One region of the Mesorhizobium sp. CA10 genome, then DNA from elsewhere that is predicted to be linked to it. Evidence: riboswitches for the same ligand, from Rfam matches in the RefSeq annotation. Region 1 holds a riboswitch; each other region holds the start of a gene.
What was found. A riboswitch is a leader RNA that binds a small molecule or an ion and turns the genes downstream of it on or off. The one in region 1 is predicted to bind cobalamin.

Region 1 (9,979 bases):
GCTGTTGGCAACGCAGTATGGACGTCGGCGAAAAAAAGCAAAAAAGAAACCAGCGGTTGTCGATTTTTGAGCTCGAGGCACTGCGGGAAGCTTTCAGGCAGTCCGTTCGCGAGAATGACGTCGCGGAAGCGGAATGGGCGCAACACGCCGAGCTTTTCGTCAAAAGAGCGCTTCAAGAAGACGGCCGTCTTACACGAGTTTGAGCGCTCGGGCGCCTGAAGCAATTCCAGGAAGGTCTGCGCGGTTTTCAGCCTTGGAATTGCGGCACCGCGGCTTCCAACCGGTCGGACCATTGCGCCGGCGCGTAGGACCTCAGCAACAATTGCGGGCGCAGCGGGAAACCGACACTCTATCCCTGCGCCGGCTCCCCCCAAGGAAACCCAAAGGTCGGCGCTTCAGCCCGGCTTGCCAGTCAAAGAGCCGTACTCTTTTACCGCCAAGGCAAGCCGGGCTACCCCAACCGCCGGTCCGGCACTTTCCGCTCGTTTGTCGCATCGGTAGCAGCGTTGCGCGGTGCCGCCAGCCTGGCCCCACGGGTCATTGCAATGCGCAGAGGGTCATCCGCTTTCGCGGAACGAAAAGGGGAGTCGGCGCGTTTTCCGCCGCGATGTCGAGGACTCCTCACCATCACAAGGCCGAAAGCCCTTTTCAGGCTTCCGAGGCGGAGCGCCTGGCGCGTGCGCAAAAGAATGCCAGGCTGAAGGATCTTCGCACCCACGCTTCATGGCTCGTGCTCGATCCGCAGGCTCACTTCCAGGAGGTGATCGACTGTTCGGCATTGCTCGGCGACCTGCCGATCCGAAAGGTCGCCGGCGACGGTTAGGAATTCCGTGCCTTTCAGGCTTCAGGCGGGCTGTAGCCGGGCGGCGTCCTGTCGGGATATCTCGATCAGTCGCGCGATCGCCAATGGCGCCATCAGCGCAAAGAACGCCGTGACATCGAGGAGGATCGACCGCGCCAGATCGAACCCGCTGTGGTCGTAGCAAACTGCGAATTGCATCACGCCTGGCCCTTTTTGACCTGCACACTGCGCATGTGGCTTCGCGCGCGCCAAAAGCATGAGCCTGATTTACAACAAATACAAGATGTCGCTAATCTAAAGATGGCCGCGACAGGCCGATGCAATCGAGGCCGTCTGGTCGGGCCCCAAGCATTCAGGCCGGCTTTGGCCAGAACAGCCAAGTGAGCGCCAGCGCCGCCAGTACCCAGAGCGCGATCATGAAGGCGAGCCCGGCCTTGCTCACCGGCTTCTCGCGTCGCACCGCCTCTTCGCGGAATTCCTGCATCAAATCGGCCGAGACCAGCTTGACCGCGAGCATGATGCCGACAGGTACGATCACCAAGTCGTCCAGGTAGCCGATGATGGGGATGAAGTCCGGGATAAGGTCGACGGGGCTCAGCGCATAGGCCGCAACCGCACCCGCGGTGGCTTTTGCATACCAGGGGACACGCGGATCGCGGGCCGCAATCCACAGCGCCACCACATCGCGCTTGATCCCTCGCGCCCATTGCTTTGCCGAGTCGATAGCCGACATGCGCCTATTCTATAGCTGTGCGGGTCTTGAGGCCATTCAGCGATGGCCGGCTCGGCCCCTCAGGCGCAATCCTTGAGTTCGACAACCTCTACGCCGAGGCGGAAGGCCTGGCCATCGGCATAGGAGCGCGCATATTGCTCGGCTTCGAATGGAAAGATGAGCGTTGTGCCGTAGGCGGTGACGCGCACCGTCCACTTCTGGCCCCTGACGAGTTCAACGCCGTGAAGCTTCGCCGTAACCATCTCACCCTCCTCAGATCCGGCACTTCAGCGACATCCGCATAACGTCGCGAAAGTCATTTGAATACAAATAATCCGACTCAATCGTGTCGTTACGGTGTCGCTTCCGACATTGGGTCGTTTGCGTCCGTGAAATGGTTCACCGACAGCAGCGCTTTTTTGCCGGCGGGCCGCGACCGGGCGGCATGGCCCTGCTCGGAACCGCGAAGGCCTCAGGCGGATTAGAGTCCTGGTTCACAAGGAGACCCGCCATGATCCGCAAGCTGAAATCTGGTGAATACCGGCTCTATTCGCGCAAAGTCGATCCCAGAACCGGCAAGCGCCGCAACCTGGGCACCTTCAAGTCCCGCGAAGCGGCAGAAAAGCACGAACGCGAGGTGCAGTATTTCAAGCGTCACTAAGGCAGTCCACCGCTTCACGGCGAGGAGGATCGCGCCGCAGCCATCGGTTTTACCCGTGTGGTCTCGGCGGGGTGCGCGGGCGAGGGTGGCCGGGCACGTTCGAGCCGATATGGTCGAGGTCGCAACGCCTCGTCACCATTTCGACCGAGTTGGTGTCGATCGTCACGCGTCCCAGCACCTGCACGGTCGTGCGTCCGAGATCCTCGTCGACATGCACGACGTCGCCTTCGAGTCTAAGCTTGTCGCCTGGCTTGGCATTGGGCTCGGCCATCGAATAATTATGACCATCGCCGTCGAGCTTCAGCATCACGCGGTCCTTGATGCGCTCGATCACGGTGGCGATGACAGCCACCCGGTCGCCTATCTCCACTGCGGGCCGTGTCATTGCGGCCTCCTTTCGCGCGGTCTCTGGCCGCCAGAGCCGCCTGGCCCCACGGTAGGTGGCGGCAGCCGCTAAAATAAACGGCAAACCAAGCATTTGGTTGCCCCGGGGGGCTGCCGCTCGCCGCAGCCGGTTGATCACATGAAATCGGGATTTCGCGGCAGAGACTGCCCCGCGGGCCGAGGACCTGCTGCGTCGGCGAGCATCTGCTAGCGGGCACGTTCGGCTGGGCGGCGAGTCCAGCCCTGCCGCGGGCTAGCCTCGAGAGTTCGAGGCGTATTGGCAATATCCTACCCAGGGGGATAGGATGTTTGCCATGACGATACACAGCTCCCATCCCGATATCATCGCCCGGCTCAAGCGAGCGCATGGCCATCTCGCCGCCGTGCTCACCATGTTCGAGCAGGGTCGGTCCTGTCTTGACCTCGCGCAACAGCTCCACGCCGTCGAAAGCGCGGTCGGCAATGCCAAGCGCGAGCTGATCCACGACCATATGGAGCATTGCCTTGTCGAAGGCGGCGAACCGACCAGGGACACGCTCAAAGAGCTGAAGCAGCTCACCAAATATCTATGAGGCGGCGATGTGGGAAAAAGCGCTCGACTGGTTCGGCTTCGGTGCGCACGGACATCATGGCGGCCACGGCCACGACCACCATGGGCCGCATGGCCATACTCATGGCGTGATCGACGGGACTATCGCCACCACAGACCGCGGCATCTGGGCGATCAAGTGGTCGTTCGTGATCCTCGCGGTCACGGCCGCGCTGCAGATCGTCGTCGTGATGCTCTCGGGCAGCGTGGCCCTGCTTGCCGACACCATCCACAACGTCGCCGACGCGACCACCGCCATCCCGCTTTGGATCGCTTTTGTGCTCGTGCGCCGCAAACCGACCAGGACCTTCACCTACGGCCTCGGCCGGGTCGAGGATCTCGCTGGCATCATCATCGTGCTCATCATCCTGGCCAGCGCGCTGGTGGCCGGATACGAGGCGATCAATCGCCTGTTCAACCCGCAGCCGGTGCATTTCCTTGGCTGGTTGGCCGTCGCCGGCATCATCGGTTTCCTCGGCAATGAAGCGGTGGCGGTTTTTCGCATCCGCGTCGGTCGCCAGATCAACAGCGCGGCGCTGGTTGCCGACGGCTATCACGCCCGCACCGACGGCCTCACCAGCCTTGCCGTCGTTGCCGGCGCGGCCGGCGTCTGGCTCGGCCTTCCGCTCGCCGATCCGATCATCGGCCTGCTCATCACCGTCACCATTTTCGCTATCGTCTGGCAATCGGCGCGCTCGGTGCTGACCCGCATGCTGGACGGCGTCGAGCCCGGCCTCGTTGACCAGATTCACCATGCTGCCGACCATGTCGCCGGGATCGAAAAGGTAGCCGACGTCAAGGCCCGTTGGCTCGGCCACAAGCTGCATGTCGACGTTACGATCGCGGTCAATGACGGCCTGTTGCTTGCCGCCGCGAACAACATCGCCGCATCGCTCAAGGCCGAGCTCTTCGCGCACATCCCGGCGCTCGACGTCGCCACGGTGCACTTTGCCGAGTTGGAGACGGAGGCCGGCCACCATCATGCGCCGGATCCGTTCCTTGTCGACGGCAAGCTAGCCAGCGGGCTGCTCGAAATCGTCGACACGCCGCAGGGCGAGCGCATGCGGCTGCGCCTGTCGCGTCACGCCGAGGGCCTGCGGGCGAACGTCGCTATTGAAAGGGCGGACGGTGCGGTCGAAAGCCTGCCGCTGTCTCCGGTCGGCGGCGACCATCATTATCTGCAGAGCCTGGTCGCGCCGACCGAACCGCATGAATTCAGCGCCAGGCTGCAACTGGCGGCCGGTCCCGACACCGAGGATCTGCCCTTCGCCATGGCCGAACCGAAAGGCCACCATCACGAGCGCGCGCATGGATGATGTGACGGCGAAGGCTTCGGAAAGGGCATGGCTGGTGGTGGGGATTCGATAAGCCGGATAAAAGACGATCATTGCCCGAGCTCAACGCGATCGGCCAGGCGACGCCGAAGGGACAGCGGATGGCTGCTATTGTACTCTTTCACTCGGCGCTCGGCCTTCGGGCGGTGGAGCATCAAGCTGCTGAGCGCATGCGAAGCGCGGGGTACGATGTTGTGGTGCCGGACCTCTACGCAGGGCTGACTGCGGCATCGGTCGACGACGGGCTTGACTTGATGAGCAATGTTGGGTGAGAAACCATCTGCGACCGCGCCAGGGTGGCGCTCCTCCAGACTTCTCCAGACGCGGTGCTCGCTGGCCATTCCATGGGAGCTGGCGTGATCAGTGCCGTTTGGTCAGAACGAGTCGCTGCCGCCGGCATTGTGCTGCTGCATGGCCTTGCTGATATTCCCAGCAATGTTCGCCGACACATCCCGGTCGCGGTCCACGTCGCCGACCCAGATGCATTTGCTCAGCCGGAACAAGTTGCCGACTGGTCGGCGTCGGCGAAGCGCTGCCACGTCAGGGCAGAAATTTTCACCTATCCGGGGATCGGCCATTTCTACACCGATCAAGCGCTGCCGGATTACGATGCGTCCGCAGCCGAGCTGACATGGTTGCGCGTTCAGGCTTTCCTGAAAACGATCACACGCAAGACCGGGAGCGGTTCGGTGATTCCGTGAAACGCTGAACCGTTCTAAGCAGCGCCGGCTCGCGGAGCGGGTGAACGGAAAATCGACCATGCGGCGGCGCCGAGCGCCGCCACCATAGCGAGGATCACCGCAAGGCTCGGCAAGTGGAAGAAGATGTCGCGCCAGCGTGGCTCGACGACCGCGCCGGTGCTGAAGGCCTCGCCGCTGTACTGGCACAGGATCCACGACGCGCCGCTACGCACCATCTCGGCATCGATGTCCGAGATCAGCGTCTTCGCCTCGCGCCCGGCCGCGGGCATCATCGCCATATGGGCGAGCAGCGCCTTGGCGGTGGCGAGATAGGCGTGGCTGCATTCGTTGAACGGGCTTTCCTCGTCGCCGAGGCTGCCCGGCATCAGGCCCCAGAGGCAATAAGTGAATTGCAGATTGCCGTGATTGTAGAGCCGCCGGAAGGTCGGGTCGGTCGCGGTCTGGCGCTGGGCGAGGTCGAGGATCTCGCCGCGATAGCGCGCGATGACGGCCATCTGGCCGTGGGTCAGGCTGGGGATCTGGATGCCGGGAGGAGGCTGGGCCGAGGATCCGCCATGCGCCTGCGCGGATGTGGCGGCCAGAAATGCGAGCAGCGCCGCAACCGAGCAATTCCAGGAAAAGTGTGCGGCGGTTTTCCGTCCGGAATTGCGAGAAAAGGAAAGACCAAAGTGGCTCTGCGGTCGTACCGACCGTTGAGCCGCTTTGGCCGCCAGGGCGCAGAACCGTGGCGGCCAACGCATCGGATTTCAGGCGTAGCGGCGTGCCGGGCTGCGCTGGTCGCGCACCGCGACCACGCGTTCGGCAACCGCGCCGAAGCCGAGCCCGACGACGGTCCACAGCACCAGCTGGATGCCGAGCGAGGCGACGCGGAATTGCCACAGCACGGTCGCCGAGAAGTTCTCCGGCACTTCGTTGATGTCGGGCAGCGCCGCCTTCACCAGCGCGAAGACGACGAGGAAGGCGAGGCCCGCGACGATCGAGGCGTTCCAGGCGCCGAGCCGGTTCCACAGCCGCTGCGCCAGGCCGACCGCCGCCACCATCGCCGCGATCGAGACGACAATCATGATGAAGAACAGCTCGGTGCGGTAGCCGATCGTTTCGGCATTGCCGACTGCGGGCGGGCTGGCCGGGTATTTGAGGCCGGGGACCACGATCACGGCCAGGAAGCCGAGTGCCGCGATCAGCGCCGAGGTGCCGCGCGGACCGAGCGAGCCCAGACGGCCATGGGCATAGGCGAAGACCAGCGAGAACAGCCCGCCAAGGGCGGCGCCATAGACCAGCACGCCGGTTGCCAGGCCGATGCCGGCTTGCGTGGCGCGGCTGACCATCTCGGGCTCCGGCGCCTCGCCGGCGGCCGGGGCCTGCTGTTCCTCGAAGGCGATCGCCTTGTCGACCTGCGGCTCGCCATAGACGCGGGCGAAGGCGAACGCCAGAATCCCGGCGACCAGCCCGACAAGCATGCCGCGCAGCAAAAGTTTTCCAACCATGTCACCAATCCCTCCAAGCAATTCCAGGAAAAGTGCGTAGCGGTTTTCCGTCCGGAATTGCGTTAAGCCAACCAAGCAATTCCAGGAAAAGTGCGCAGCGGTTTTCCGTCCGGAATTGCGTTGGATCAGAATCGAAAGCGGGTTCAGCGATGCTGAACCGCTTTAGTGGCAGGGGAAGCCGAGCAGGTGGCGGCCGTCATGCACGAATTCGTGCACATAGGTGCCGCGAATCAGCGAGGTGGCGCCTTCTTCCGCGCCGACGAAATAGATCGCCAGCATCAAAAGCAGCCCGCCGAGGATGGCCCAGGGCAGAAGCTCGCGGACCGGAATCGCAACCGGGCCGTAGCTGGGGGCGAAGGTGGTGTCGGACATATTGACCTCCCTTGGGATACTGCGTCCCGTTGATCGAGTGCTGCGGAATAAGGCCTGACTTTCGGCTGGTGCCGATCACAGTGGCGCGACCGTGCCGGACTCGCACCGGCTTCCAATCCCGTATAGCATTAAGACACTTGTCAGTACTTCGTTCGCCTGTCAACGACATGTAATGGCGGCACGGCTTCGTGAGGCCTGTTTTTCGCTGTGCCACGGAGTTTTTCATGCTTGTCCGCCTGACGATGATCGCAAGCGGAGCGACGCCCGGGATGCGCAAGGGCCGCTTTCCGAACGATGAGCCGCCGGAGCCGCGCGCCCTCGATCGCGCCGGCGCGCTGGCCGCTTCGCTGCGTCGCGCCGACCGTATCTGGACAAGCCCGGCGCTGGCCGCGCGGCGGACGGCGGAGGCGCTCGGCCTTGACGCGACGGTCGAGCCGCTGCTTGCCGAGCAGGATTTCGCGCGCTGGGCCGGCAAAGGTTTCGAAGAGGTGCAGGCCGAGGATCCCGAAGGTATGGCGGCCTGGTTCGCCGGTACAGACGCGGCGCCCCATGGCGGTGAATCGCTCGCCGACGTCGCCCGGCGGGGTGCTGCGCTGATGGAGCGGCTGGCCGGCGAAAGCGGTCACACCGTCGCGGTGACGCATGCCATGCCGATCCGCGCCGCCATGGCGCATGTGCTCGGCGCGCCGCTTTCCTCGGTCTGGAAGATCGACATCGAGCCGCTGTCGCTCACCGAGTTCCGCAGCGACGGCCGCCGCTGGGTGCTGCGCGCGAGCGGCGTCACTGTCGCCGGCTGAACGGTCAGGCGTGAACGCTCCATCCGTGGACCCGGCCGGCATATCAAGCCGGCACACCACTGTTTCAGTGATCGCTAACGGAACGGAAACGCCTCGCTGCTATCGTGCTGCCCCATGGCGAGGAGAGCCTTGCCTGAGGAGCCCGCCGGATATGGCCAATTTTCCCGAGATCGAACGCCGTCTTCATGCGCGCGAATTCGTGCTCAAGGAAGCCACGATCATCGCCGCCGGCGTCAGGACCGGCTGCTCGGTCAGAAATCAGCACGAGCAGGGCGCGGAATTGCGCGTCGGTGCCAATGTGGAGATTCCGGACCGCTTTCTGCTCGAGGTCCCGGCCGACGATACGGCCTATCGCGCTTTGGTGCGGTGGCGGCGCAACGACCGCGTCGGCGTGGCGCTCTACAGCAACGCGCCAAAGGACTGATGCTCAAAAATAGCGGCGCACGCTCGCCCTGTAGGCGCGGTAGGGTTCGCCGAACTTGCGTTCCAGATAGGCCTCCTCGCGCAGCACCACGCCGTAATGCAGGATGGGGAAGCTCGCGATGGTCGCGATGACGGCCCACCAGCTGTCAAAGAGCAGCCCGATTCCGAGAAGCAGTCCCATCAAGCCGACATAGAGCGGGTTGCGGGTGAAGCCGAACGGGCCGCCGGTGATGATCGCGGTGGTCGGCAGCGTTGGGTTCACATTGGTGCCGCCGCGCAACATCGTCGAGCGTCCCCAGGCGATGATCGCAACCGCCAGTGCTGCCAGCACTATGCCGAGCACGATGGTCAGCGGGCGGCCGCCGATCGCCAGCGGCCAGACATAGCGCAGCGCCAGCATCGCGATCAGCGCCACGAGAAAGAGCAGCGGCGGAAACACCGCCACGCCCGGATTGTCCGCTTTGTCATCCATAGCCATCTTCATCGACCAGGCGCCATTGCCGCCACTATGCACGGACGCGCGTCATCCAGCAATTCGTGATCCTGCCTAGGCGATGTGCAGCCCGGCATATCGGGAACACAACCATGGCGCGCGCGTTCACTATCGCCGATTGACAGGGATTTGCGCGGATGAGCAAGACAGCCGTTTGGGTGGCGCTGATCGCCATCGTTCTCGTGGGCCTCTATTTGTTGCAGGCCAATGGCATGATCCGGTTCTGATCAGGGCGGCGCGTCGCCATTAGCGGGCTCAACAGCAGCGACTCCCTCCGCACCCACTCGCTGCCTTCTGTTCTTCCAGCCAGCGGTCCCGCGGCTTGCAGCTTGACGGCCGTGGCGACAGCTCGACCTCAACCGTCCCGCCAACAAGGCTCGGCTGGGCTGCCCGGTGCAATTCCATCGGGCGAACGCCGTCGCTGACCTCGAAGGTCAGCTTCGCCGCCTGATCGAGAGAGACATGGTCCGAAACCTTGCGGATGATCGCGGCGAACTTGCCGGCTGGCATATGGACCGGTCCGCCTTCGTCCACGTCCCACAGCTGGACGAATATCTCCGACCACGATTCCGGATTTGCTTCGCAATCCAGCGCCGCGAACTGTCCAGCCTTCACCTCGGTGACATGGTACCCTGGCTTTACCGGCCGCCCGCCGTAGCGGAAAACCAGCGGCTTGTCCTTGTAATCGGCCAGCGCCGCCAGCAGATCGCCGATGGTCAGGTCGGAGGGGTCCATAGGAGCGATGTTTTTCCGATTGTCAGAAGAGAGCATGTCGGCTATTCCTCATTTCAATATTTCAAGGATTGTTGAAACGTGGATGAACGTCAAGCCCTGACCGCCTTTGGCGCGCTGTCGCAGGAAACACGGCTGCGCCTGCTGCGGCTGCTGGTCGTTGCCGGCCCGGAAGGCATTGCCGCCGGCTCGCTCGCCGAGCAGGTCGAGGTCTCGCCGTCCAATGTCAGCTTCCACCTCAAGGAACTTGAGCGCGCCGGTCTCGTGACCGCGCGGCGTGATGCCCGCTCGATCGTCTACAGTGCCGAGTTCGATGCGCTGTCCGGATTGATCCGCTTCCTGATGGAGGATTGCTGCTCGGGCCGGCCGGAAATCTGCGCGCCGGCGCTTGCGGCATCTTGCTGCCAGCCGGGCGAGGAGAGCCGGCAATGACCGTCACGCCCGCTACCCAACTCCCCATTGTCCAATCCAGGGTCGACCGATGAACACTTT
Region 2 (9,979 bases), on a different contig from region 1:
AGTCTTATTCCGCCGCCACCATTACCGGCTCGACCCGGTGCGCGTTGCGCGAAAACTCGTCGATGCGGCGTTCCACCTCGCCGCGGAAATGCCGCATCAGGCCCTGGATCGGCCAGGCGGCCGCGTCGCCCAGCGCGCAGATCGTGTGGCCCTCAACCTGCTTGGTGACGTCGAGCAGCATGTCGATCTCGCGCTTCTGCGCCTCGCCGCGCACCAGCCGCTCCATCACCCGCCACATCCAGCCGGTGCCTTCGCGGCACGGCGTGCACTGGCCGCAGCTCTCATGCTTGTAGAAGTAGGAAAGCCTGGCGATCGCCTTCACGATATCCGTCGACTTGTCCATGACGATGACGGCGGCCGTGCCGAGGCCGGATTTCAGGTCGCGCAGCGCGTCGAAATCCATCGGCGCATCGATGATCTGCTCGGCCGGCACCAGCGGCACTGAAGCGCCGCCCGGAATGACCGCGAGCAGATTGTCCCAGCCGCCGCGGATGCCGCCGCAATGCGTCTCGATCAGCTCGCGGAACGGGATCGACATCGCTTCTTCGAAAGTGCACGGATTGTTGACGTGGCCGGACACGCAGAACAGCTTGGTGCCGGCATTGTTCGGGCGACCGAAGGACGAGAACCAGGCGGCGCCCCGGCGCAGGATGGTCGGCGCCACCGCGATCGATTCGACGTTGTTGACGGTGGTCGGGCAGCCATAGAGGCCGACATTGGCCGGGAATGGCGGCTTCAGCCGCGGCTGGCCCTTCTTGCCTTCCAGGCTTTCGAGCAGCGCCGTCTCCTCGCCGCAGATATAGGCGCCGGCGCCATGATGCATGTAGATATCGAAGTCGTAGCCGGATGTGTTGTTCTTGCCGATCAGCTTGGCCGCGTAAGCCTCGTCGATGGCGCGCTGCAGCGCCTCACGCTCGCGGATGAACTCGCCGCGCACATAGATGTAGGCGGCGATCGCGCCCATCGCGAAGCCGGCGACCAGCGCGCCCTCGACCAGCGTGTGCGGATCGTTGCGCAGGATATCGCGGTCTTTGCAGGTGCCGGGCTCGGATTCGTCGGCGTTGATGACCAGATAGCTCGGCCGTCCGTCGCTCTGCTTGGGCATGAACGACCACTTCAACCCCGTCGGGAAGCCGGCGCCGCCACGGCCGCGCAGGCCCGACGCCTTCATCTCGTTGATGATCCAGTCGCGCCCCTTGGCGACGAGGCCTGGCGTGTCGTCCCAGATGCCGCGCGACTGCGCGCCGGCCAGCGACTTGTCGAACAGGCCGTAGATGTTGGTGAAGATGCGGTCTTTGTCCTGAAGCATTTGTCGTCCCTCAGACCGGCTTCTTGCCGAAGACGCGGATGTATTCGGCGACGCCGCCCTTGGCGAGCGCCTTGGCCTGCTTCACCCAGTCGTCGCGCTCGATGCGGCCGCGGAAATTGAGATAGCCGTCGACCCATTCGCGCTCGGCCGTCTTCCAGGCGGCGACCTGCGCGAAGGTGTAGATGCCCAGCGAATGCAGGGTGCCTTCTATCTTCGGGCCGACGCCGGAGATCAGCTTGAGATCGTCGACCGTTGCCGGGCGCTCGATGCCGGCCGGCCGGTTCTTGTCATCGAGCGAAGGCTTCGTCGTCTTGGCGACAGGCTGCTTGGTCTCCGGCGCCTTGAAAGCCGTGGCCGGCTCGGCCTTGGTCTTCGGCCCGCTGCGCGGCTTGGAAACGGCCTCGACTTCCGGAGAAGCCTGATTGGCGTTGGCGGCCGAATGGCGCGGCGCCCTGACGCTGGCGCCATTCTCGGTGGCCGGGGCGACCTTGACCGGCGACGGCGTGTTGAGCGCCGGGCTGGTTTCAGCCGCATGGGTCTTCGGCTTGCTGGATTTTGACGGTCCAACCGGGCCAGAGGCGGCCGGAGCTGGCGCCGAGCTTACCGGCGCAGCGGGTGCCGGGGCTGCGGCGGAAGCTGCAGGCGGCGCCGACGCGAGAGCTTCCTTGGCGGCTTTCGCCGCCGCCCTGGCTTCCTTGTCGCGCGTCGACTTCAGGATCGCCTTTTCGCTGGTCAGCGTCGTCAGCCCGGTAGCCGGCTCGGACCCGTGGCGGCCGTTCTGCGGACCAGGCTTCACCTCGGCGCCCTTGCCGGCGTCGTAGAGATCGATGATCTCGGCCAGCCGCTCGGGCGTCAGGTCCTCGAAAGTGTCCTTGAAGATCATGACCATCGGCGCGTTGACGCAGGCGCCGAGGCATTCGACCTCCTCCCACGACAGCGTGCCCTTGTCGTTGGTATGGAACTGGTCGTGATGGATTTTCGAACGGCACACATCCATCAGCGCTTCCGAGCCGCGCAGCATGCAGGGCGTGGTGCCGCAGACCTGGATATGGGCGCGCGTGCCGACCGGATTGAGCTGGTACTGCGTGTAGAAAGTCGCGACTTCGAGGCCACGGATGCGCGGCATGCCGAGCATGTCGGAGATCGTCTCGATCGCCGCCTTGGTGACCCAGCCTTCCTGCTCCTGCGCGATCATCAGCAGCGGGATGATGGCCGACTGCTCGCGACCCTTTGGGTATTTGGCGATCCACTGCTGGGCGGCTGCCGCGTTCGCCTCGTTGAAGGCGAAGGTGGCGGGCTGGACGCTGGCTTCTGCGAGACGGCGGACTGACATTTAGCGATCGACCTCACCAAACACGATGTCGAGGGAGCCAAGCACGGCAGTGACGTCGGCCAGCATGTGGCCGCGGCACAGGAAATCCATGGCTTGCAGATGCGCGAAACCGGGCGCGCGCAGCTTGCAGCGATAGGGCTTGTTGGTGCCGTCGGAGACCAGGTAGACGCCGAATTCGCCCTTCGGCGCCTCGACGGCCGCATAGACCTCGCCGGCCGGCACGCGGTAGCCCTCGGTATAGAGCTTGAAGTGATGGATCAGCGCTTCCATCGAGCGCTTCATCGCGGCGCGCTTCGGCGGCACAACCTTGCCGTCGAGGTTCGACACCGGGCCGGCGCTTTCCTTGCCGAGCAAGAGATCGACGCATTGGCGCATGATCCTGGCCGACTGGCGCATCTCTTCCATGCGCACAAGATAACGGTCGTAGCAGTCGCCGTTCTTGCCGATCGGAATGTCGAAATCCATCTCGGAATAGCATTCATAGGGCTGCGATTTGCGCAGGTCCCAGGCGGCGCCCGAGCCGCGCACCATCACGCCAGAAAAGCCCCAGGCCCAGGCGTCGGCCAGCGACACCGTGCCGATATCGACATTGCGCTGCTTGAAGATGCGGTTGCCGGTCAAGAGCGCGTCGAGATCGTCGACCGACTTCAGGAACGGGTCGATCCACTTGCCGATGTCCTCGACCAGCTTCTGCGGCAGGTCCTGATGGACGCCGCCCGGCCGGAAATAGGCCGCATGCATGCGCGAACCGCTAGCGCGCTCATAGAACACCATCAGCTTTTCGCGCTCGACGAAGCCCCACAGCGGCGGCGTCAGCGCGCCGACATCCATGGCCTGCGTCGTCACATTCAAGATGTGCGACATGATGCGACCCATCTCGGAATAGAGCACACGGATCAGCTGACCCCGCTTCGGCACCTCGATGCCGAGCAGGCGCTCGGCCGCGAGCGCGAAGGCATGCTCCTGGTTCATCGGCGCGCAATAGTCGAGCCGGTCGAGATAGGGCACGGCCTGCAGATAGGTCTTGGCCTCGATCAGCTTCTCGGTGCCGCGATGCAGCAGACCGATATGCGGATCGACGCGGTCGACCACCTCGCCGTCCAGCTCCAGCACCAGGCGCAAAACGCCATGCGCCGCAGGATGCTGCGGGCCGAAGTTGATGTTGAAGTTGCGGACGGAGGTTTCAGCCATCGTGGCGCCTCTGGCGACGAGTCAGTAGTGAGTAGTGAGTAGTATTCATCAATCTCAATGCCTGCTTCATTCCGCCTGCTTGGCCTGCACCGTCCGAATGAGAGATCTCGTCATCTTTCCAATCTCTTCGCATCGCACCAGCAGTTCAATCTCATTGTCTTTTTCTAACAAGCCAACCCGGCATGCCAGGAGTATGTGCGTTTCCAGTTCCTTCAACGAACCCTGCGCCATGCGCAGAAATTGAACGAATGAACCTCTGTTCTCACGACCATACCCCTCAGCGATATTGGCGGCGATAGATGCCGCCGAGCGGCGCATCTGGGAGGTCATTCCATAGATCTCGTCCTTCGGAAAACCTTTGGTGACGCGATAACAATCTTCGGCAAGGACCATCGCCGATTGCCACACCATCAGGTCGCGATAAGATTCGATCCGCTTTTCCAATTCCTTCCCTACTGACTACTCACTACTCACTACTCACTACTCACTACTCACTACTTCCTACTCACTGTTTCGCCTTCTCATCCCCGGGAAGGACGTAATCCGTTCCTTCCCACGGGCTCAAGAAGTCGAAATTTCTGAATTCCTGCTTCAATTCCACCGGCTCGTAGATCACCCGCTTGGCCTCGTCGTCGTAGCGCACCTCGACGAAACCGGTCAGCGGGAAATCCTTGCGCAGCGGATGCCCCTCGAAACCATAGTCGGTGAGAATGCGGCGCAGGTCCGGATGGCCCGAGAACAGCACGCCGTAAAGGTCGTAGGTCTCGCGCTCGAACCAGTCGGCACCCGGATAGACGCCGGTCAGCGACGGCACCAGCGTCTCCTCGTCGGCCTGGACCTTGAGCCTGATGCGGACATTCTGCTTCGGCGACAATAGGTGATAGACGACGTCGAAGCGCCTGGCGCGCGACGGGTAGTCCGCTCCGCAGACATCGATGATCGAGATGAACTGGCAGCGCGGATCGTCGCGCAGGAAGGTCGCGACCTCGATCAGGTTGCCCGGTTCAACTGAAACCGTGAGCTCACCATAGGCAAGCACGGCTTCGCCGATGCGGCCGGAGAGCTTCTCGCCGAGATAGGTGGAGAGTTCGTTCAACGCCAGGGTCATCGGCTCACCGTTCGATCGTGCCGGTGCGGCGGATCTTCTTCTGCAGAAGGAGAATGCCGTAGAGCAGCGCCTCCGCGCTCGGCGGGCAGCCGGGCACATAAATGTCGACCGGCACGACGCGGTCGCAGCCGCGCACCACCGAATAGGAATAGTGGTAGTAGCCGCCGCCATTGGCGCAGGAGCCCATCGAGATGACGTAGCGCGGCTCCGGCATCTGGTCGTAGACCTTGCGCAGCGCCGGCGCCATCTTGTTGGTCAGCGTGCCGGCGACGATCATAATGTCGGACTGGCGCGGCGACGCGCGCGGCGCGACGCCGAAACGCTCCGAGTCATAGCGCGGCATCGAGGTGTGGATCATCTCGACCGCGCAGCAGGCGAGGCCGAAGGTCATGAACATCAGCGAGCCGCTGCGCGCCCAGGTGATCAGCGCCTCGGTCGAGGTGACGAGAAAGCCCTTGTCGGCCAGCTCATTGTTGATTTCGAGGAAGAAGGGATCGTCCTCCCCCACCGGCCTGCCGGTGTTGGGGTCGATGATGCCCTTGGGCTTCGGCGCGACGAGGGTGCCTGAACTCTCGTTCAATCCCATTCCAGCGCTCCTTTTTTCCATTCATAGGCAAAACCGATGGTCAGCACCGCCAGGAACACCATCATCGACCAGAAGCCGAGCATGCCGAGCTTCGAGAAGGACACCGCCCACGGGAACAGGAAGGCGACCTCGAGATCGAAGATGATGAACAGGATCGACACCAGGTAGAAGCGGATGTCGAACTTCATGCGGGCGTCGTCGAACGAGTTGAACCCGCATTCATAGGCGGAAAGCTTTTCCGGGTCGGGATTGCGGTAGGCCACAAGGAACGGAGCGATGATGAGCGCCAGACCGACGATCATCGCCACGGCGATGAACAGCACGATAGGCAGGTACGAACTTAGGAGTGCGCTCATGCGGCGACTTTCCTTCGGCGGGGGCAGTTCATTTTGATTACAGCAACGAACTCTAATGCGGAAGCGTGACAGATTAACCGCTGAACCGTTTTAAGGGGCCCATGCTGCAACGCGGCGAGGGTTAGCGCAGCGGTTTCGGTGACGCAAGTCAAACGTTGTTCAAATCGCGGCTCTGGACGCCTTATCGGAAGAAACTGGTCCGATCCGCTCCTGTTTGATTTCCTTCAGTTTTTACTCCAGTTTTCTCTCCTGACATATCTACCGCCATTTGCCTGCTAGCATGGCCGGAATCACCGGCTAAAAATCCAACGGACGATCGGGGCAAGGACACCTGATGAAGGACAAGATTTCGCTGGCCATGGCGAGGCGCGTCGCGCTGGGCGCGCAAGGGTTCAACGACCCTCGCCCCGCAGGAGTTCCGGATCGTCGGCACCTCGCCCGGGTGCTTTCGCGAACCGGCCTTCTGCAGATCGATTCCGTGAGCGCGGTGGTGCGGGCGCATTATATGCCGCTCTATTCGCGCCTCGGCCCCTACCCGCTTACGCTGCTCGACAATGCCGCAGTCACCCGCAAGCGCGCCGTGTTCGAATACTGGGCGCATGAGGCGTCGTTCCTGCCCGTGGAGACGTACCCGCTGATGCGCTGGCGCATGCAGCGCGCCGAGCAGGGCGACGAGATGTATCTCGGCCTGGCGAAATGGGGCCGTGAACGCAAGGAAATGATCGACGAGATATATAGAGAGGTCGCCGATCGCGGTCCGATCGCCGCGTCCGACATCGAAGGCCACAAGGGCAATGGCGGCTGGTGGGGCTGGAGCGAGGCCAAGCACGCTTTCGAATGGCTGTTCTGGGCCGGGCGCATCACCACCGCCTACCGCCGCGGCTTCGAACGCTATTACGACCTGCCCGAGCGCGTTTTGCCGCAGGCGGTCCTCGACCTTCCCATTCCCTCGGTCGAGGACGCGCATCGCGAATTGCTGCGCATTTCCGCCCGCGCCCATGGCATCGCCACCTATGGCGACCTGCGCGACTATTTTCGTCTCGCGCCGGGCGACACGAAGGATCGCATCGAGGAACTGGTCGATGCCGGCGAATTGCTGCCGGTGAAGGTCGAAGGTTGGGACAAGACCGCCTATCTCCACAAGGACGCCCGTTTCCCGCGCCGGATAGAGGCGCGCGCCCTGCTCGCCCCTTTCGATCCCGTCGTCTTCGAACGCACCAGGACGGAGAAACTCTTCGATTTCCGCTACCGCATCGAGATCTACACGCCGGCCGAGAAACGCCAATATGGCTACTACGTGCTGCCCTTCCTGCTCGGCGATCGGATCGTCGCCCGCGTCGATCTGAAAGCTGACCGCCCGGCCAGCATCTTGCGCGTCCACGCCGCCTACGCCGAGGCCGGCGCCCCACCCGAAACGGCCGCCCAGCTCTTCGACGAGTTGAAGCAGATGCAGGGCTGGCTCGGCCTGGAGGCGATCGAAGTGACGCCGGCCGGCGACCTCGGGCCGGCGCTGGCCGACATCGCGGTGTCGTAGCTGCGCGTTGACAGGGACCTAGCCGTAAGCCTAAATCCTGACCCAGACGGTCTTCTCCCGGCAAAGGGAGGAGCCAAGAGGGAATGCGGTGCGGGCCAACACCCAAATCCGCGGCTGTCCCCGCAACTGTAAGCGACGAGCCTCTGCCGAAAACCACTGGGATGTTCCCGGGAAGGCGGCATTCAGGGTGACGACCCGCGAGCCAGGAGACCTGCCGTCTGAGACTTTAAGTATCCGAATGCCCGGCGGGTTTTCCGGGCAAGGAGCATGGTTTTGGATCGCAACGGCAGTTTCCCGGCAAACAGTGCGGACATTCCGTCCGAGCCCGATGCTTTGGCTGGCGTCACCGTCATCGTCTGCTCATCCTGCCGCGACGAGACCGGGTCGGATGCGCATCCGCGCGCCGGCGCGCTGCTTGCCGAAGACACGCGTCGGGCTGCTTGCGGCGAAAAGATCGACATCCGTACCGTCGAATGCCTCGGCAACTGCAAGCGCCGGCTAAGCGCCGCGCTGCTGCGCGACGGCTGCTGGAGCTACGTCTTCGGCGATCTGGACACGACCAGCGGCGCCGATCTCGTCGCCGGCGCAAAGCTCTTCGCCACCTCGACCGACGGCCTCATCCCCTGGCGCGGCCGGCCCGATTCTCTCAAGCGCGGCCTGGTTGCCCGCATCCCTCCCCTCGACATGCTGAAGGACCGACCATGAACGCATCCGTTTCCCGCGTGCCCTGCACCGTCGTCACCGGCTTTCTCGGCGCCGGCAAGACGACGCTGATCCGCAACCTGCTCGAGAACGCCAAGGGCAAGCGGCTGGCGATCATCGTCAACGAGTTCGGCGATGTCGGCATCGACGGCGAGATCCTCAAGGGCTGCGGCGTCGACTCTTGCCCTGAAGAAAACATCGTCGAGCTCGCCAATGGCTGCATCTGCTGCACCGTTGCCGACGATTTCGTGCCGGCGCTCGACCAGATCCTGTCGCTCAACCCCAAGGTCGATCACATCCTGATCGAGACCTCGGGCCTCGCTCTGCCGAAGCCGCTGGTGCAGGCGTTCCAGTGGCCGAGCGTGAAGAGCCGCGTCACGGTCGATGGCGTCATCGCCGTGGTCGACGGCCCGGCGCTCGCCGACGGCCGCGTCGCTTCCGATGTAGATGCCCTGCAGGCGCAGCGTGCGGCGGACGATTCCCTCGACCATGACGATCCGGTCGAAGAGGTGTTCGAGGACCAGATCGCCTGCGCCGACCTGATCATCCTGTCGAAAAGCGACCTGATGGATGCGGCAGGCTCCGCCCGTGCCAACGCCGTCATCGGCGAGCATGTCGCGCGCGCCGTCAAGGTCGTGCCGACAGCGCAGGGCAAGGTCGATTCGGCCGTGCTGCTCGGCCTTGGTCTTGCGGTGGAGGACGACATCGAGAACCGCAAGACCCATCACGACGACGAGCTCGATCACGAGCACGACGATTTCGATTCCTTCGTCATCGACATCCCGTCGATCGCCAACCCCGACGAGCTGGCCAAGCGCGTCGCCCTTGCCGCAGAGCAGGAGAACGTCTTGCGCGTCAAAGGCTTCGTCGAGGTCGGCGGCAAGCCGATGCGGCTCCTGCTGCAGGCTGTCGGCCCGCGCGTCAATCATTACTACGACCGCGCCTGGACGGCTGAGGACGATCGCCGCTCGCGGCTCGTTGTCATCGGCCTCAAGGGGCTGAACCGCCCGGCGATCGAGCGTATCCTCGCCGGCTGAGGCAATCCGGACCGCGATGCACATCCTCGCCACCACATCCGCTTCGCTCGACGATCTCGCCGAGCCGATCGACCTCAGGCAGACGCCTGCGGATGTCGTGGCCCTGTCCTTCACCGACAGCGATCTCTCCGGCCTGGCCGCTGCCTGGAAGGCGGATGCGGAGCGGCTGCCGTCGATGCGGCTTGCGGCGCTGCGCGACCTTCGCCACCCGATGTCGGTGGACCTGTGGATCGACAGCGTCACCCGCCACGCCAGGGTCATCCTCGTCCGCATCCTCGGCGGCTATGACTGGTGGCGCTACGGCTGTGACCAGCTCGCCGCCCTGGCGCGCGAACGCGGCATCAAGCTGGCATTGCTGCCCGGCGAAAGCCATGACGAGGACCAGCGCCTGATCGAAGCCTCGACCCTGCCGCGCGCCGAGCTGGACGCGTTGCTCGGCTATTTCCGCGAAGGCGGTCCGGCCAATATGAACGCGCTGGTGCAAAGGCTGGCAAGGCTCGCCGGGTCGGATGCGGCCGTGGCCGAACCGGTCAGCGTGCCGAAGGCGGGATATTATCAGCCTGGGCTGGGAGTTGTCGAAAAGCCAGTCCTGTCGAGCGTCGGCGATCCTTCGCCCCCCCCTCTGTCCTGCCGGACATCTCCCCCTCAAGGGGGGAGATCAGCTGTCACCCAAGCCGGCTCTATCTCTGCTTCGTCAAATATCGAGCTAGCTGAAACATCTACAGTTGGCGAAACCGTCGACCACAGAGCAATCTCCCCCCTTGAGGGGGAGATGTCCGGCAGGACAGAGGGGGGGGCGACAGAACTCGACGCTACCAACTTC
Region 3 (9,979 bases), on a different contig from region 1:
CCTGGTCGACATCGCGTGCGCCGACCACATCGAACCCTGCTGCCTGCAGGGTCTGGGCGATCAGACCGGCGTCATTCGCGGAGGTGACCAGCGCATCCGACGGATAGGCGGCGTTGCCGATGACGAATGCGAGACGCTTCTGCTGTTGGGCGAGCGCGCCCGTCGTGGACGCGACGGCGAACGCGATGAGAACGACGACAAGGCCGATGACTTTCCGAAGCGAGCGCATTGCAATCCGCCATCCTTGTCCGCCATTTCGTCCAACGCGACAACGCCGGAGAGGCAGGAATGTTTCCCTAACCGCAGAATTAAGACCCTGCAAAAAGGCGGCTTTAGGGCGCAATTTCGTCGAAAGAACAGAGGCTTCACAGTTTTCACGCGAGTTCCGGCCGCGAGCTACCGCCGCCGCTTCGGCTTCTCCAAAAGCGCGACGGCTTCGACATGCGGCGACCACAGGAACTGGTCGATCGGCGTGACGCTCTTCAGCATGTAGCCGCCATCGATCAAGATGCGCAGGTCCCGTGCCAGCGTCACCGGATTGCAGGACACCGCGGCGACCAGCGGCACGTCGGAACGGGCGATCTGCTTCGACTGGTCCTCGGCGCCGGCGCGTGGCGGATCGAAGACCAGTCCGTCGAAGGCGTTCAACTCCTTGAAGGTCAGCGGCCGGCGGAACAGGTCGCGGCGTTCGCTGGTCACCCGCTTCAGGCCGCCGGCGAAGCGGAAGGCGCGGTCGAGCGCGGCGAGCGCCGGCGCATCGCCCTCGACGGCATGGACCTCGGATTGCGCGCCGAGCCTGAGCGCGAAGCTGCCGCAGCCGGCAAACAGGTCGGCGATCTTCCTGGCGCGCGACAGATGCTGGCCGACGAGGCTTGCCATCACCTGCTCGGCGGCCTCTGTCGCCTGCAGGAAGGCGCCCGGGGGCACGGCGACCGCGACGGGCCCGAACTGCACCACCGGCTTCTTCGGCTCGACGACGATCTCGCCGTCGACGGAAAGCCTTGCCAGGCCTTCGGCCAAGACGAAATTGGACGCGATACGGCGCTGATGGTCGCCAAGCTTGCCGGCATCGTGCACAGCCACGTCGAGGCCTGAAGCGGTGACGGTCACCGTCATATGAAATGCCTTCGGGGTCGCGCAGACCAAGCCGGCTAGGGCGCGCAATTTATCGAGCGCCGAGACGATCGCGGGCAGCGAGATCGGGCATTCCTCGATCGGGATAATCTCGGAAGACAGCGCGCGCACGAAGCCCAGCAGCATGCCGGCATCCGTGCGCCTGGCACTGAACGTGACCCGGCGGCGGGTGTGCGGCGCGCAAGGCACCAGCGCAGCGATGTCGCAAGCGATGCCCTTGAGCTTCAGCGCCTGCACGACCCTCTCGCGCTTCCATTGCCGGTAGGCTCCAGCCTCGTAATGCTGCAGCGCGCAGCCGCCGCATTCGGTGAAATGGCGGCAGGCGGGATCGATCCTGAGCGGCGAGGCTTCCAATACCGACATCAGCGCGGCGCGGTCCTTCTGGCGCGCGGCCGTGACCGTCTCGCCCGGCAGCGTGAACGGGATGAAGACCTCCCCGCCTTCGGCATTGGCGATACCGTCGCCCTGCGAACCGAGCCTTGCGATGGTGAAGCGTGTGCTCATCGCTCGTCCTTCATGGCGGCGAGCAGGAACTCGCGGTTTCCGTCGCCGCCTTCGATCGGCGACGGCTCGAGTCCCAGCACGCGCCAGCCGGGAATGCCGGCCAGCCAGTCGCGCAAATTTGCAGCAATCCGGTCGGCATCGCCCGGATCCTTGAGCAGGCCGCCCTTGCCGATGGCCTCGCGGCCGCCCTCGAATTGCGGCTTGACCAGCAGAATTGCCTTGGCGCCCTCGCCCGCCAATTCCAGCGCCGGCGGCAGCGCCAGCTTCAGCGAGATGAAGCTGACGTCGCAGACAAGGAAACCGGGAACGCGGCCGCCGAGATCGGCGGCCGTCAGATCGCGGGCGTTCAGTCCTTCGATCACCGTCACACGCGGGTCGCCGGCAATGTCGGGATGGATCTGGCCGTGACCGACATCGATCGCCGTGACATGGGCCGCGCGGCGCTCGAGCAGCACCTGGGTGAAGCCGCCCGTCGAGGCGCCGACATCGAGCGCTTCGCTGCCGGAAGGATCGAGGCCGAAACGGTCGAGGCCGGCGATCAGCTTCAGCGCCGCGCGCGACACATAGGCCCGCGCCGGATCGTCGATGGCGACCAGGCAGTCCGGCGCGACAGGCTGGCCGGGCTTGCGGGCGACGGCGCCGTCAACCGTCACCGTGCCGCGCTCGATCGCGTCGCGGGCGCGCGAGCGGCTGGCAAACAGACCGCGCCCGACGAGCAATTCATCGAGCCGCTGGCGCCGGCTGGCTGGCAAAGGGGAACTCATCGGCCTTCATTGGCGAAAGCCGGGCGCGAACGCAATGGTTGAATATGGCGCAAGAGGCTGCAAAATGCCGACAGCAGGCGGTTCGTCAGCCGGTGGAGGTGGCATGCTGAAGGGTACCTGTCATTGCGGCGCGGTTCATTGGACGTTGGAGGGCGATCCCGGCGCAATCACCGCATGCAATTGCACGCTTTGCCGCCGCTACGGAGCGCTCTGGGCCTATGACTATGTCGATGAGCGCATCCGCGTCGCCGGACCGCTGAAATCGTACACACGCGCCGAGGTGGCGGAGCCTGCGCTGGAAATCCTGTTCTGTCCGACCTGCGCCTGCGTGGTCGCCTGGCGTGGCCTGCGCTCCGGCGAAAGCGGCCGCACGCGCATCGCTGTCAATGTCAGGCTTGCGCCGCCCGAGGAGGTCGCCGACCTGCCGATCGACCATTTCGACGGCCTCGACACTTTTGACGACCTGCCGCGCGACGGCCGCTGCGTGCGCGATATGTGGTTCTAAAAAATGGTGCGCGAAACCTGGCGCTCGACGGCGGGCATCAGGCCGTCATTGCCGGAGGCTTGCTTGCGCGGCGGCTCAACCGGAGTGGGCGCGACGGGACCTGCATCCGGCAGCACGACGAGTTGAGGAACCTGCTTATAGGAGAAGCCGCCGCGGATATTGCCCATCTTGCCGGCAATGATATCCAGCACCGCCTTTTCGAGATTGCGGTCGTAACGTGTTTGGGCTGCCGCCGGGGCCGTCACGGCCGCCAAAAGGGCCACTCCGCACAGAAGCGTTCTCATTTTTGGTTGTCTCCCTGCCTGGCCCGAGCTTCTAGCAGGGCGCCGTTGAAAATCGGCCAAGAGACAGGGTAAGCGAACCGCCAAACGGGAGCGTTAACAGATACCTACATCTGGCATCCGGAAAAACGATTCACCGCTTGAAGCCCTGATTCAGGCGCGCTGCGCCTGCACGCCGCGACCGAGCGCGGCGAAGACCGTGCGGACGATGCCTGCCGAATCCAGCCTGGCATCGGCATACATCTTCTCCGGCTTGGCATGGTCGGTGAACGCGTCCGGCAGCACCAGCGGCCGCACCTTGAGGCCGCTTTCCAGCAGGCCTTCATGGGCAAGGAAGTGCAGCACCTGGCTGGCGAAGCCGCCGATGGCGCCCTCTTCGACAGTCACCAGCACCTCATGCGAACGGGCGAGTAGCCGGATCAGATCCTCGTCGAGCGGCTTGGCGAAGCGGGCGTCGGCGACGGTGGTGGAAAGGCCGGCAGCGCCAAGTTCCTCGGCCGCCAAGAGGCAATCCTGCAACCGCGTGCCGAAGGAAAGCAGCGCGACCTTGGTCCCTTCCTTGAGGATGCGGCCCCTGCCGATCTCCAGCAGCGAGCCGCGCTCCGGCATGTCGACGCCGACACCATTGCCGCGCGGATAGCGGAAGGCGATCGGGCCGTCATCATAGGCCGCCGCGGTGCGCACCATATGACGCAGCTCCGCCTCATCGGCGGCGGCCATGACAACGAAGCCCGGCAGCGTGGCCAGGAAGGTCGTATCGAAAGCGCCGCAGTGGGTGGCGCCGTCGGCACCGACAAAACCGGCGCGGTCGATCGGGAAGCGCACCGGCAGTTTCTGGATCGCCACATCATGGACGACCTGGTCGTAGGCGCGTTGCAGGAAGGTAGAATAGATGGCGGCAAAAGGCTTGTAGCCTTCGGTGGCGAGCCCCGCGGCGAAGGTCACCGCATGCTGCTCGGCAATGCCGACATCGAAGGTTCGCTTCGGAAACACCTCGCCGAAGAGATCGAGACCGGTGCCGCTCGGCATGGCGGCGGTGATGGCGACGATGCGGTCGTCCTCGCGCGCTTCCTGGATCAGGCTTTCGGCGAAGACCTTGGTGTAGGCGGGCGCGTTGGCCGGCGCCTTGGCCTGCGCGCCGGTGATGACGTCGAACTTGTTGACGCCGTGATATTTGTCGGCCGCGGCTTCCGCCGGCGCGTAGCCCTTGCCCTTCTGGGTCACGACATGGATCAGCACCGGGCCTTTGCCATTGTCACGGACGTTCCTCAGCACCGGGATCAGATGTTCGAGATTGTGACCGTCGATGGGGCCGATATGGTAGAAGCCGAGCTCCTCGAACAAGGTGCCGCCGGTGACGTAACCACGCGCATGCTCGACCGCACGGGTGATGGCGCGGTCGGCGCGCTTGCCGAGATAGGATGTCAGCTTCTTGCCGAAATCGCGAAGGCCCAGATAGGCCTTGCCGGAGGCGAGCCTGGCCAGATAGGCGCTCATGGCGCCGGTCGGCGGCGCGATCGACATGTCGTTGTCGTTGAGGATGACAATCAGCCGGGCGTCGAGCGCGCCGGCATTGTTCAGCGCCTCGAAAGCCATGCCGGCCGACATCGAGCCGTCGCCGATGACGGAAATGACATTGTTGCGGCCGCCCGAGAAGTCGCGGGCCATGGCCATGCCGAGACCGGCCGAAATCGAGGTCGAGGAATGCGCGGCGCCGAACGGGTCGTATTCGCTCTCGGCCCGCCGGGTGAAACCAGAGAGGCCGCCTTCCTGGCGCAGCGTGCGGATGCGGTCGCGGCGGCCGGTCAGGATCTTGTGCGGATAGGCCTGGTGGCCGACGTCCCAGATCAGCCGATCCTGCGGCGTGTTGAAAACGTAGTGCAGCGCGACGGTCAGTTCGACGACGCCGAGGCCGGCGCCGAGATGACCGCCGGTCTGCGACACGGCATCAATCAACTCGGCGCGGAGCTCCGCGGCAAGCTGCGGCAGCGCGCTCTCATCAAGCGTCCGCAAATCCGCCGGAATGCGGACCTTGTCGAGCAGCGGCGTGTCTGGCTTCACTCGGGCGCGTCCTGCCTTATCGATCGAACACGGCGCTATCAGCAGATTGCGCCATAATCATGCGCGGCAATAGTCCGCCGGCGGGCGAATGTAAATGTGCGTCAGTGACGCGTGCTACGCTGCAAGGTGTATTGAGATTCAGGTTAGGCCGCGCCGAAAATGATGGATTCCGAGAACCGGAGCGGAGCGTACTCAAAGTACGTGAGCACCGGAAGCGCAGGAAACCGGCATTTGCAGGCCGGCCTCACCTGAATATCAACACACCTTAGTTCTCGGGCAGCGGAATGAACTCCTCCTCATCGCCGGGAACGATATCGAAGCGGCCCGTCTTCCATTCCTGCTTGGCCTGCTCGATGCGTTCCTTGGAGGACGAGACGAAATTCCACCAGATGTAGCGCTTGGAGCCCAGCGAAGCGCCGCCGAACAGCATGAAATGCGCACCGCGCTCGGAAGAGACCACGATCTCCTCGCCCGGCTTGAACACCAGGAGCCGCTCGGCCGGGAAAACATCGCCGGCGATCGAGACGTCGCCTTCCAGCGTGTAGATGGCGCGCTCCTCGGCATCGGCTGGAATCCTCACGCTGGCGCCGGCGGCCAGCCTGAGATCGGCATAAAGCGTGTCCGAGGCGGTCGCCACGGGCGAGCGCAGGCCTGAGAACGCGCCAATGACGACGCGGCCGCTGACACCCTCGGCATCGATCTGCGGCAAGCGGGCCACCGACGTGTTCGCGAACACCGGAGCAATCTCCTCCTTGCCGTCGGGCAGCGCCAGCCAGGTCTGCAGGCCGGAAACCGACATCGGCGCGCCGCGCAATTCCTGCGGCGTGCGCTCGGAATGAACGATGCCGCGCCCGGCAGTCATCAAATTTACGTCGCCCGGCGCGATCACCATTTCGGTGCCGAGCGAATCGCGATGCCTGATCCTGCCGTCGAACAGGTAGGTGACGGTGGAAAGCCCGATATGTGGATGCGGACGCACGTCGAGCGCATGGCCGGCGCGCAGGATCGCCGGGCCCATGCGGTCGAAGAAGATGAACGGCCCGACCAGCCGGCGTTTTGCCGTCGGGAGAGCGCGGCGCACCTCGAAGCCGCCGATGTCCTTGGCGTTTGGAACGACCATCAGCTCGATCTGGTCGCAGGCGAAGGCATCGCCGGGTTCGGGGTCGTTTCCCGGAAAGAAGCTCATGTCGGTTCCCTCAGGCGAAACGCAGCGCCGACCTTGCCTTCGCCTTGGCGGCCTCTTCCTCGCGGTTGCGCGGTTCCTGGTTGGTTTCGAGCGAATCGATCAATTCGCGCGCGACAGCGGCGATCGCCTCGACGGCATGGTAGAAGGCATGCTCGTTGCGCTTGGACGGCTTGGTCGAGCCGCTCAGCTTGCGCACGAATTGCAGCGCTGCGTCATGCACTTCGTCATTGGTCGCCGGCGGCTCGAAATTGGCCAAGGTCTTGATGTTGCGGCACATGGCTTGAACTCCTTACCTGCTTTCTTTGCCCTTACCCGGTCTGAGATCATCCGCTGAGGTGTTGAGATTCAGGTCAGGCCGAGCCGAAAATGGTGGTTTCCGAGAACCGGAGCGGAGCGTACTTGAAGTACGTGAGCACCGGAAGCGCAGGAAGTTGCCATTTGCAGGCCGGCCTCACCTGAATATCAACACCTCAGTCGGCGTCCAGCGGTTCAGTTCCCACCGGCTTGCCGTCGCGCGACAGCCTGATCTTCTCGACCTTGTCCTCGGCCGCTTTCAGCAGCCGGTCGCAATGCGCCTTCAGCGCCTCGCCGCGCTCATAGATCTTGATCGACTGGTCGAGCGGAACGTCGCCGCGCTCAAGATCATCGACGATCTTCTCCAGCGCGTCGAGCGCCTGTTCGAAGCTCATCGCCTTGACGTCCTCATTGCCTTCCAATGCCATACCCTATCCCTTCATCAGCCGCCCGACATGGGCGGCGACTGAAAATGCCAGTCCCTGCAGATCGTAGCCGCCTTCCAACAGGCTGACGAGCCTGTTGGAGCTATGGCGCCCGGCGCGTTCCATCAATTGCCCGGTCGCCCAGTCGAAATCGTCCTCGGTCAGGTTGATCTCGGCCAACGGGTCGCGATGGTGCGCATCGAAACCGGCGGAAATGATGATCAGGTCCGGCGCGAACGCGTCGATCGAGGGCAGCACGCGCGACAGGAAGGCGTCGCGGAAGAGATCGCTCCCCGTCTGCGGCGCCAGCGGCGCGTTGACGATGTTGCCGGCGCCGGTCTCGTTCTTCGCGCCGGTGCCCGGGTAAAGCGGCATCTGGTGCGTCGAGCAATAGAGCACCGAAGGGTCGTCCCAGAAGATGTCCTGCGTGCCGTTGCCGTGGTGGACATCCCAGTCGACGATGGCGACGCGCTCGGCCTGGTGCTTCTTCTGCGCGTAACGGGCGGCAATCGCCGCCGTGTTGAACAGGCAAAAACCCCTTGCCGTGGTCTTTTCGGCATGATGTCCAGGCGGACGCGCGGCGACGAAGACGTTTGCCGCACGGCCCTCGAAGACGTCGTCCACCGCCGCGTTGGCACCGCCGATCGCCGTCACCACGGCCTGCCAGCTTTTCGGGCTGGCGCTAGTGTCGGCGTCGATCGACACGATCCCGCTCTCAGGGATCGCCCCGCGCACGCGCTCGACGAAATCCTCCGGGTGCGCATAGAAGATCGTTTTCTCGTCGCCTTCCGGCGCCTTGACGCGGTCGAGCGCCGAAAACGCCTCGTCGTCGAGCACGCGCTCGATGGCACGCAGGCGGTCGGGCCGCTCGGGATGGCCGGGCGGCGTGAGGTGTTCGAGGAAGATCGGGTGCGTATAGAGACGGGTGGCCATGGCGCCTAATCTAGGGACCTGGCGGCCGAATGACCATGTTTGGCAGGCCGAATGGCTGGGGAAATCGCGTCTTGCCGTGTCGCTAACGCCATTGGCGCGGCCCAAGCTTCGCTGTAAGGTCGCATCGCTGCCAGGTGCCCGCGACGCGGGAGAATCGGGAACACGGTTGAACTCCGTGGCGTGCCCAACACTGTAAGGGGGACCGCGCCGGCACACGCCACTGTCGAAGACGGGAAGGCGCCGGATGCGGGACGATCCCGAGCCAGAAGACCGGCCCGGCAGACATGGTTTTCCGCTTGGTCAGGCGGGGGACTGCTTGTCGCAAGGGGAAAGCGATGACAGCAGCAGCGATCGCCGCGAGCGGCGACGACTTTGACCAATTGGCGCGCGACGCGGTCTACCGGGCCATGTTCACCAGGCGCGACGTGCGCAGCCATTTCGTCCCCGACGATCTCGATGACAATGTGCTGGCGCGGCTCATCACCGCCGCGCATCACGCCCCGTCGGTCGGCTATATGCAGCCGTGGAATTTCATCGTCATCCGCGACGCCGAGCGGCGCAGACAAGTGCGCGACCTGTTCCTCGCCGCGCGCGAGCAGGAGTTGCCGGCGATCGAGGCGGAACGGCAGGCGCTCTACCGCAAGCTGAAACTCGAGGGCATTTGCGAAAGCGCGCTCAACCTGTGCATCACCTGCGACCGGCAGCGCTCGAAGGACTCGCCTCTCGGGCGTTGGCATAATCCGGAGATGGATCTCTACAGCACCGTCTGCGCGGTGCAGAATTTCTGGCTGGCGGCGCGGGCGGAGGGTGTCGGCGTCGGTTGGGTAAGCATCATCGAGACCGAGGCACTGAAGCGGCTTCTCGCGATCCCGGAGCATGTCACGCCGATCGCCTATCTGTGCGTCGGCCGCGTCTCGGCCTTCGCGCCGAAGCCGGACCTCGAGGCGCATGGCTGGGGCAAGCGCCTGCCGCTGCCCGAACTGGTCATGAGCGAGACGTTTCGCGGCGCCGGCGAGGCGCCGCTTAAATCGGCAATCGCAAAGCTCGACGGCGCATCAAAGCCATGATCAGGCGGCCCTCGGCGTATCCCAGCGCGAGCCGCCGCCGAAAGAGCCCAGCGCCTTGTCGCGCAGTTCCCTGAATTTGGACGAGGTCTCGGCGAGCCGCCGGTCCCATTCGGGATTGGGCGCCTGGCCTTCGATGGCTTCGAAATAGACCTGCATCAGCGAGGCGATGGCGAATGGCTCGATGAAAGCTGCCTTGAAGGCCCAGGCAAAGACGATGGCCAGCACGAAGGCCCAGCCGGCAAGCTGGCCCGGCATGACCCACAGAATGGCGGCCGCGGGCGCCAGCATCAACAGGAAGATGACGAAGGACACGCCCCACATGATCGCCGCCAGCCAGACGGCGTTCTTGACCATGTGCTTGCCGTTCTGCGCGTAGAGCACGACGCCTTGCCTCGCCGTCTCGAATGGCGAGTTCGAACTGATGCGGATGTTGTAGCCGAGGATGATCTCGTCGACATAGGTCAGCGACAGGCGGATCACCGTGTTGATGAAGCTGACGATACCGCTCAGGCCCGGAATGGGCAGGAAGGCGGCGATGCCGCCGATCAGGCCGGTGATGGCTCGGATGGCGCCCTTGACCAGCTGGTCGACGACGAAAAGGATGTTGGCCTCGGCAAAACGCTGGGTGACCACTTCCTTCGCGTAGGCGATCTGGCCCTGGCCGTCGGGGACATCATGACCGTCGATCAGATGCACCATGACGGCGATATGGCCCGCTTTCAACACATAGAGGATGTATTCGCGTATCCAGTAGACGGCGATCGAGACGACGCCGAAGCCGACCACGCCACCCCACAGCGCGAAGGACATCGGGCCGTCGGGATC

Region 2: it holds a riboswitch for cobalamin, as region 1 does, so the genes downstream of both, LB535_RS26575 (DUF1636 family protein) here and LB535_RS18870 (CbtB domain-containing protein) in region 1, are expected to answer to the same signal.
Region 3: it holds a riboswitch for cobalamin, as region 1 does, so the genes downstream of both, bluB (5,6-dimethylbenzimidazole synthase) here and LB535_RS18870 (CbtB domain-containing protein) in region 1, are expected to answer to the same signal.

The regions. Positions count from the first base shown of each region.
Region 1 is NZ_JAIUHV010000008.1:271,258-281,236, forward strand. It holds gene LB535_RS18810 (hypothetical protein) at 1-293, opposite strand, end outside; gene LB535_RS18815 (hypothetical protein) at 608-823, shown strand; gene LB535_RS18820 (hypothetical protein) at 845-1,000, opposite strand; gene LB535_RS18825 (YkvA family protein) at 1,155-1,535, opposite strand; gene LB535_RS18830 (hypothetical protein) at 1,595-1,777, opposite strand; gene LB535_RS18835 (hypothetical protein) at 2,026-2,175, shown strand; gene LB535_RS18840 (hypothetical protein) at 2,225-2,560, opposite strand; gene LB535_RS18845 (metal-sensing transcriptional repressor) at 2,865-3,131, shown strand; gene LB535_RS18850 (cation diffusion facilitator family transporter) at 3,139-4,464, shown strand; partial or broken gene LB535_RS18855 (dienelactone hydrolase family protein) at 4,536-5,183, shown strand; gene LB535_RS18860 (hypothetical protein) at 5,198-5,677, opposite strand; gene LB535_RS18865 (CbtA family protein) at 5,930-6,670, opposite strand; gene LB535_RS18870 (CbtB domain-containing protein) at 6,833-7,042, opposite strand; adenosylcobalamin (AdoCbl) riboswitch at 7,034-7,183, opposite strand; gene LB535_RS18875 (histidine phosphatase family protein) at 7,267-7,839, shown strand; gene LB535_RS18880 (PilZ domain-containing protein) at 7,991-8,263, shown strand; gene LB535_RS18885 (methyltransferase family protein) at 8,267-8,734, opposite strand; gene LB535_RS18890 (DUF6428 family protein) at 9,011-9,526, opposite strand; gene LB535_RS18895 (ArsR/SmtB family transcription factor) at 9,569-9,919, shown strand; gene LB535_RS18900 (aquaporin) at 9,969-9,979, shown strand, end outside.
Region 2 is NZ_JAIUHV010000017.1:63,849-73,827, reverse strand. It holds gene nuoF (NADH-quinone oxidoreductase subunit NuoF) at 5-1,309, opposite strand; gene LB535_RS26610 (NADH-quinone oxidoreductase subunit E) at 1,320-2,642, opposite strand; gene LB535_RS26605 (NADH-quinone oxidoreductase subunit D) at 2,643-3,833, opposite strand; gene LB535_RS26600 (four helix bundle protein) at 3,900-4,277, opposite strand; gene LB535_RS26595 (NADH-quinone oxidoreductase subunit C) at 4,339-4,941, opposite strand; gene LB535_RS26590 (NuoB/complex I 20 kDa subunit family protein) at 4,946-5,527, opposite strand; gene LB535_RS26585 (NADH-quinone oxidoreductase subunit A) at 5,518-5,883, opposite strand; gene LB535_RS26580 (winged helix-turn-helix domain-containing protein) at 6,218-7,417, shown strand; cobalamin riboswitch at 7,448-7,651, shown strand; gene LB535_RS26575 (DUF1636 family protein) at 7,691-8,122, shown strand; gene cobW (cobalamin biosynthesis protein CobW) at 8,119-9,156, shown strand; gene LB535_RS26565 (cobaltochelatase subunit CobN) at 9,173-9,979, shown strand, end outside.
Region 3 is NZ_JAIUHV010000005.1:83,988-93,966, forward strand. It holds gene LB535_RS12765 (caspase domain-containing protein) at 1-229, opposite strand, end outside; gene LB535_RS12770 (class I SAM-dependent RNA methyltransferase) at 397-1,638, opposite strand; gene LB535_RS12775 (TlyA family RNA methyltransferase) at 1,635-2,402, opposite strand; gene LB535_RS12780 (GFA family protein) at 2,506-2,907, shown strand; gene LB535_RS12785 (hypothetical protein) at 2,904-3,170, opposite strand; gene dxs (1-deoxy-D-xylulose-5-phosphate synthase) at 3,342-5,249, opposite strand; gene LB535_RS12795 (pirin family protein) at 5,515-6,435, opposite strand; gene LB535_RS12800 (DUF2277 domain-containing protein) at 6,446-6,712, opposite strand; gene LB535_RS12805 (exodeoxyribonuclease VII small subunit) at 6,906-7,157, opposite strand; gene LB535_RS12810 (histone deacetylase family protein) at 7,161-8,087, opposite strand; cobalamin riboswitch at 8,203-8,381, shown strand; gene bluB (5,6-dimethylbenzimidazole synthase) at 8,423-9,154, shown strand; gene LB535_RS12820 (hypothetical protein) at 9,155-9,979, opposite strand, start outside.